2 regions of the Micromonospora sp. SD19 genome follow, and region 2 is predicted to be linked to the other one. Evidence: riboswitches for the same ligand, from Rfam matches in the RefSeq annotation. Region 2 holds a riboswitch; the other holds the start of a gene.
The links. A riboswitch is a leader RNA that binds a small molecule or an ion and turns the genes downstream of it on or off. The one in region 2 is predicted to bind S-adenosylmethionine.
Positions count from the first base shown of each region.

Region 1 (3,399 bases), on a different contig from region 2:
ACCAGCAGCGTGACGACAACGGTGCTGATCCCGCCGGACGCCTTCCAGCCGGGCGGGCCGGCGAACGGGCGGGCGCTGGCCTATCTGGCGCACGCCCACCTCGGCGAGGTGTTCGGCACCATCTACGACCTGTCCACCATCGGGATCCTCTGGTTCGCCGGGGCGTCGGCGATGGCTGGTCTGCTCAACCTCGTGCCACGCTACCTGCCCCGCTACGGCATGGCGCCGACCTGGGCGCGAGCCGTCCGGCCACTGGTGCTGGTCTTCACCTCGGTGGCGTTCCTGATCACGATCATCTTCGAGGCCAGCGTGGACGCGCAGGGCGGCGCCTACGCCACCGGGGTGCTGGTGTTGATCACCTCGGCCGCGACGGCGGTGACGCTCGCGGCGCTGCGGCAGCGTCAGCGCGGTCGCACCATCGCGTTCGGCATCATCGCGGTGATCTTCGTCTATACAACGCTGGCGAACGTGGTGGAACGCCCCAGTGGCGTCAAGATCGCCGCTTGCTTCATCGGCGGGATCCTCCTGGTGTCGGTGTTGTCCCGGCTGATGCGGGCCTACGAACTGCGCGTCGATCACGTCGAGCTGGATCCGGCCGCGGCCCGGATCATCGACGAACGCGCCGGCCGGCGGATCCGCCTCATCGCGCACGAACCCGACCGGCGCGACGAGGCGGAGTACCGCGCCAAGCTCGCCCAGACCATGGCGGACAACGACTTCCCCGACGACAGCGACGTCATCTTCGTCGAGGTCGAGGTCACCGACCCGTCCGACTTCGAGACCGAGGTGCTGGTCCGCGGCAGCGTCGTCGACGGCCGCTTCCCGGTGCTCAGCCTGGCCAGTTCGTCGGTGCCCACCGCGCTGGCCGCCCTGCTGCTGGAGATCCGCGACCGCAGCCGTCGGCGACCCCACATCTACTTCGAGTGGTCCGAGGGCGGTCCGGTTCGCAACTTCCTGCGCTACCTGGCGTTCGGGCAGGGCGCGATCGCCTCGGTGACCCGGGAGATCCTGCGCCGCCAGGAACCCGACCCACACCGTCGACCGCACGTGCACGCCGGCTGACCTGGGCGCGGACGGACCGTCGCGCACGGTGAGCGTGGTCATACCGACTGGACGCGGCACCCGTCGGTGCTGCTAGCCTCGGCGCAGGTCATGAGCGCCAGCGCGAAGCCCCGGCTCGCTGGCCGGCAACCCTCCTCCGCGGTGGGGTGCCCCGGGTGAAGACCAGGCACCGGCACGACGTCGGTGCAAGCGTGGCCTGGCACCCAGGTCAGCACAGACCCGGGAGAACCATGCGCATCCTCAGCACCACCCCACCGACTGACGTCGCGGACCTCCGCACCGGTCGACCCTCGCCCGCACTGACCCGGCGACGGCACGTGGACACGATGCGAATGTGCAGCGCCGCCTGTCGTCGCGGCACCGCGCTCTAGCACCACCCTCCCGAAACCCCTTTCCACCGGTACGCCCATCGGGCGCACCGTCGGTGGCGCACAACCGCGCCCGCCGAGACACCACCCTTCGGAGACACCAGTGCGATTCCTTCCCGCAGTGACCCGTGCCGCCGCCCTGGGGGCGGCGACGATCCTGGCCGCCACCGCCCTCACCGCCTGCGGCGACGACAGCTCGTCCGACGCCAACCCGTACGGCCTGGCCCAGCCGGGCGTGCTGCGCGCCGGCACGCTGACCGACGCCCCGCCGAACGTGTACCTCAAGGACGGCAGGTTCACCGGCTTCGACAACGACCTGCTGACCGCCGTGGCCGGCAAGCTCGGCCTCACTGTGGAGTTCGTCGGCACCGACTTCTCCGCGCTGCTCAGCCAGGTCAACAACCGCAAGTTCGACGTCGGCAGCTCCTCGATCACCATCACCGAGGCCCGCAAGAAGACGGTCGACTTCGGCAACGGCTACGACTTCGGCTACTTCGGCCTGGACGTCCCGGCCGGCTCGCCGATCACCAGCTTCGACCAGCTCACCGGCAAGCGGGTGGTGGTGGTGCAGGGCACGGTCCAGGACGACTACGCCACCGGCAGGCAGCTGAACCCGGTGCGGGTGCCGGACTACAACGGTGCGATCAACCAGCTCAAGGCGGGCACCGCCGACGCGTGGATCGCCCCGGCGGAGATCGGCGAGAAGTCGGCCGCCGACAGCAACGGCAAGATCACCGTGGCGGCCAAGCAGCTCAGCCCGGCACCGACCGCGTACGCCGTGGCCAAGGGCAACGACAAGCTGCGCGAGGCGCTGAACAAGAGCCTCGACGAGGTCATCGCCGATGGCACCTGGACCCGGTTGCAGGCGCAGTACTACCCGGGCCGGCCGATCCCGGCGGACTTCAAGCCGGGCAGCGGCGCGGTCACTGTGGCGCCGTCGGCGTCCGCGTCGGCGGCGTCCTGAACCGGTGACGAGCGAGCGGGGCGGTAGGAGAGGCGACACATGGATCCGTTGAGCACCCTGTGGGAAACGTTCTTCGACTGGGACTCGATGCGCGAGGCGCTGCCCGAGATGCTGACCGTCGGGTTGCCCAACACGCTGATCCTGGCGGTCTCCGCCGCTCTGCTCGGCTCGGTGCTGGGCCTGCTGCTGGCCGTCGCGGGGATCTCCCGCAGCCGCTGGTTGCGCTGGCCGGCGCGGGTCTACACCGACGTGTTCCGGGGGCTGCCGGCCGCCGCGACGATCCTGCTGATCGGCGTCGGGTTGGCCCCGCTGGGCATGCAGGTCTGGGGACCGGACCCCTACCCGTTGGGCATCCTGGCGCTGTCGCTCATCGCTGCCGCGTACATCGGGGAGATCTTCCGCTCGGGCATCCAGTCGGTGGAGGCCGCCCAGTTGGAGGGCGCCCGGGCGCTCGGCTTTTCCTGGGCCGACGCGATGCGGCTGGTGATCGTCCCGCAGGGCATCCGGCGGGTGCTGCCGGCCTGGGTGAACCAGCTCATCGCGCTGATCAAGGACTCCAGCCTGGTCTACTTCCTCGGCCTGGTGGCCAGCCAGCGGGAGCTGTTCCGGATCGGGCAGGACTACGCGGCCACCACCGGTAACGAGTCGGCGCTGCTGCTGGCGGGGCTGTGCTACCTGGCGTTGACCGTTCCGTTGACGCACGTCGTCAACTGGATCGACCGCCGGCTGCGCAACGGTCGGCCGGCCACCGCGCCGACCGAAGAGGACGACGACACCGCGCCGTACGCGATGGAAGGAAATCGGCGATGACCACCGCCACGACGACCTCGGTCAGCCTCGACGTACACGATGTGCACCTCGCCTTCGGACCGAACCGGGTGCTGCGCGGCGTCGACCTGTCGGTGCCGCGTGGCGCGACGGCCTGTGTCATCGGCCCGTCCGGGTCGGGCAAGTCCACACTGCTGCGCACCATCAACCGGCTGATCGAACCGGACCGGGGCGACG
Region 1 is NZ_JBTLMN010000006.1:401,521-404,919, forward strand. Features, by position in the region: gene ACX27O_RS21940 (amino acid transporter) at 1-1,062, shown strand, start outside; SAM riboswitch class IV at 1,149-1,260, shown strand; gene ACX27O_RS21945 (ABC transporter substrate-binding protein) at 1,534-2,394, shown strand; gene ACX27O_RS21950 (amino acid ABC transporter permease) at 2,434-3,204, shown strand; gene ACX27O_RS21955 (amino acid ABC transporter ATP-binding protein) at 3,201-3,399, shown strand, end outside.
Region 1: linked by a shared signal. The riboswitch ahead of ACX27O_RS21945 (ABC transporter substrate-binding protein) and the one ahead of ACX27O_RS23320 (aminotransferase class V-fold PLP-dependent enzyme) in region 2 are both predicted to bind S-adenosylmethionine.

Region 2 (3,399 bases):
CGCAACCGGTCTTCGCGCCGATCTCCGCGGTCGGCACCCTGGCCGCCTCGGTCGGTCAGCGGTTCCGCCGGACGGTGGAGCTGATCGTCGGGGTGGGCGTCGGGGTGGCAGTCGGTGACCTGCTGATCTACTTCCTCGGCACTGGCGCGTGGCAGCTCGGCCTGGTGGTCACCGTGGCGATTCTGCTCACCATCTTCGCCGGGGCGAGCGTGGCGATCGTTATCCAGGCGGCGGCCACCGCGGTGCTGATCGTGACGCTGAGCCCGTCGACCCAGAACCTGGAGATCCCCCGCTTCGTCGACGCGTTCCTCGGCGGTGGGATCGCGCTGCTGGTCACGGCGGTGCTGCTGCCGCTGAACCCGCTCCGGGTGATCAACCGGGCCGCCCGACCCGCCCTGGACCTGCTCGCCTCCCAGCTCGACGCCACCGCCGACGGGCTGCGCAACCGGGACCGCGCCACCATCCAGGGCGCGCTGGAGAGGTTGCGCAACAACAAGGAGGAGTTGGCCACGCTGGGCGAGGCGATCGAGGGGGCGAAGGAGACCGCCACCCTCTCCCCGGCCCGTTGGCACCGCCGCGACGAACTGACCCACTACGCCGAGGCGGCCGACCCGATCGACCGGGCGATGCGCAACAGCGGCACGTTGATCCGCCGGTCCGTCACGCTGGTCGAGGACGAGGAACCGGTGCCCGATCCGATGCCGGACGCGATCGGCCACCTCGCCGAGTCGGTCCGGCTGCTCAAGCACGAGTTCGCCGCCGGTGAGGAGCCGGAGAAGGCCCGGGAACGGTCACTGCGGGCGGTCAGCGAGGCCGGCCGGGCGTACGGCGAGGGGGTCGGCTTCTCCGGCAGTGTGGTGGTCGCCCAGGTCCGCACCACAGCGAGCGACCTGCTGGTCGCCTCCGGAATCGAGCAGGAGGAGGCGAACCGGTGGATCCGCACCGCCTTCGGGGAGCAGGAACGCCCGGTCGGTGAGCCCGCCGAGCCCGGCGAGGCGCCGAAGCCACCCACCGCCCCGCCGATCGGCTGAGCGCGGGCCGCCGCCGGCCGGGCCTCAGCCCAGCTCGGCCAGCGCCGCGAGCAGCCGGTCCACCTCGGCGGCCGTGCTGCCCAGCCCGATGCTGGCGCGCAGCGCGGTGGGCGGCAGGTCCCGCCGGCCGGTACGTCCCGCCGCCTCACTGAGCAGCCGCCGGGCCAGCGGGTGGGCACAGAACAACCCGTCCCGTACGCCGATGTGGTGCTCGGCGGCCAGCCGGGTGGCCACCTCGGTGGAGTCCCGACCGGCGACCACGAACGAGACGATGCCGACCCGGGGCGCGTCCGGGCCGAAGGTGCGCAGCTCCACGACGTGCGGCAGGGCGGCGAGGCCGGTCCGCAGCCGGGCCAGCACTGCCTGCTCGTGGGCGGCCAGCGTGGCCCGGTCCGCGTCGTCGAGCGCCGCGCACACCGCCGCCAGCGCAACCGCGCCGAGCAGGTTCGGGGTGCCGCCCTCGTGGCGGGCCGGACCGGTCGCCCAGGTCACGTCGTGGGTGGCCGGACCGACGTGACTGGTGGCCCCGCCGCCGGCCAGGTACGGCGGCGCGGCGTCCAACCAGTCCGCCCGGCCGATCAGCACGCCCGCGCCGAACGGCGCGTACAGCTTGTGGCCGGACACGGCCAGATAGTCGACGTCCAGCGTGAGCAGGTCGACCGGGGCGTGCGGGGCGAGTTGCGCGGCGTCGAGCACGATCCGGGCACCGTGCCGGTGGGCCACCCGCGCCAGCTCGGCGACCGGCCACCGCTCACCGGTCACGTTGCTCGCACCGGTCACCGCGACCAGCACCGGCAGCGCCGGGTTGCTGCCCCGACGCAGCTCGGTCAGGGCGGCGGCGAGATCGCGTACCGCCCCTTCGGGGTCGGTGGGCACCGGCAGCCGCACCGATCCGCGCGGCCAGGGCAGCAGGTTGGCGTGGTGCTCGCCGGCGAACGTGACGACCGTCGTGCCGGCCGGCACGGCCCGCGCCAGCAGGTTGAGCGCGTCCGTGGTGTTGCGGGTGAAGATCACGTGATCGTCGGCGCGAGCGCCGAAGTGGTCCCCGATCGTCTGCCGGGCCTGCTCGTAGGCGAGGGTGCAGCGTCGCGACAGCGCTCCCGCGCCGCGGTGCACGCTGGCGTACCAGGGCAGCAGCTCGGCCACCGCGTCGGCGGCGGCCCGCGCGCACGGTGCGCTGGCCGCGTAGTCCAGGTTGATCTCGCCGGGCATACCGAGGACGTCGAGCGGCGCGGACGGCCTGGCGGGCACTGTGGGCAGCGAGGGAACGAGGGTGACGGACACGCCGGAACCTCCGGGGTCAGGGACCCCGGGTGCGACATCGGGACGGGGTCCGCGCTTGCCCAGCACACCGATCGGGCTGGGCCCGGTCATCACCCGGGGCACCCCACCGCGAACTCGACGAGGGTTGCCGGCCAGCAAACCGGGGTTTGACGCTGGCGCTCGTGACCTGCCGGCAGCATAGCGGCTACCGATGCGGCCGAACCAGCCGGCGGTGGATGGCTACGCTGACCGCATGGCCGACACCCCGCCCGGTTCACCGCTGCCGCCGTCGCCCGCCGGCCCGCCCGCGCCCGCCGCCCCGCCGGTGGCCGAGACGCCCCGGATGCCGCTGCGCCGACTGGGCTGGCGGCGGTTCCTGGTGCTGGCCGGGGTGGTGCTGTTCATCGCGGCGTGCGCGGTGTTCATGGTCTTCACGCTCGGCCAGTCGCTCGGTGCGCAGGCCCTGCTGATCGGGGTGGTGGCCGCCATCCTGCCGGTGCCGGTGCTGGTCGGCTGCTTCCTCTGGTTGGACCGGTACGAACCCGAGCCGCTGAAGTATCTGATCTTCTGCTTCGCCTGGGGTGCGTTCGTCTCCACCGCCGCCTCGCTCACTGTGAACGACTTCGCGGCCAACCGGTTCGCCGACTGGGGCCTGCCGTCCGCGCTCACCGGGGTGCTGGTGGCGCCGTTCATCGAGGAGTTGACCAAGGCGCTGGGCCCGATCCTGCTGCTGGTGTTCCGCCGCCGCGAATGGTCCGGGATCACCGACGGCCTGGTCTACTGCGGGCTCTCCGCGGTCGGCTTCGCGATGGTGGAGAACATCCTCTACCTGGGCGGGTTGGGCTACGCCTCCGGTGCCGACCGCTATGGCCCGGCGACCGGCATCCAGCAGGTCATCGCGATCTTCATCCTGCGGATCCTGCTGTTCGGGTTCGCCCATCCCCTTTTCACCTCGATGACCGGTGTGGGGCTGGGGATCGCCTCCCGGACGGCCGACCGGCGCATCCGGGTGCTCGCCCCGATCGCCGGCCTGCTGCTCGCGATGATGCTGCACGGCACGTGGAACCTGCTGCCCACGCTCACCCAGGCCACCGGCGAGGCGGTG
Region 2 is NZ_JBTLMN010000007.1:282,410-285,808, forward strand. Features, by position in the region: gene ACX27O_RS23315 (FUSC family protein) at 1-1,031, shown strand, start outside; gene ACX27O_RS23320 (aminotransferase class V-fold PLP-dependent enzyme) at 1,056-2,243, opposite strand; SAM riboswitch class IV at 2,362-2,482, opposite strand; gene ACX27O_RS23325 (PrsW family intramembrane metalloprotease) at 2,506-3,399, shown strand, end outside.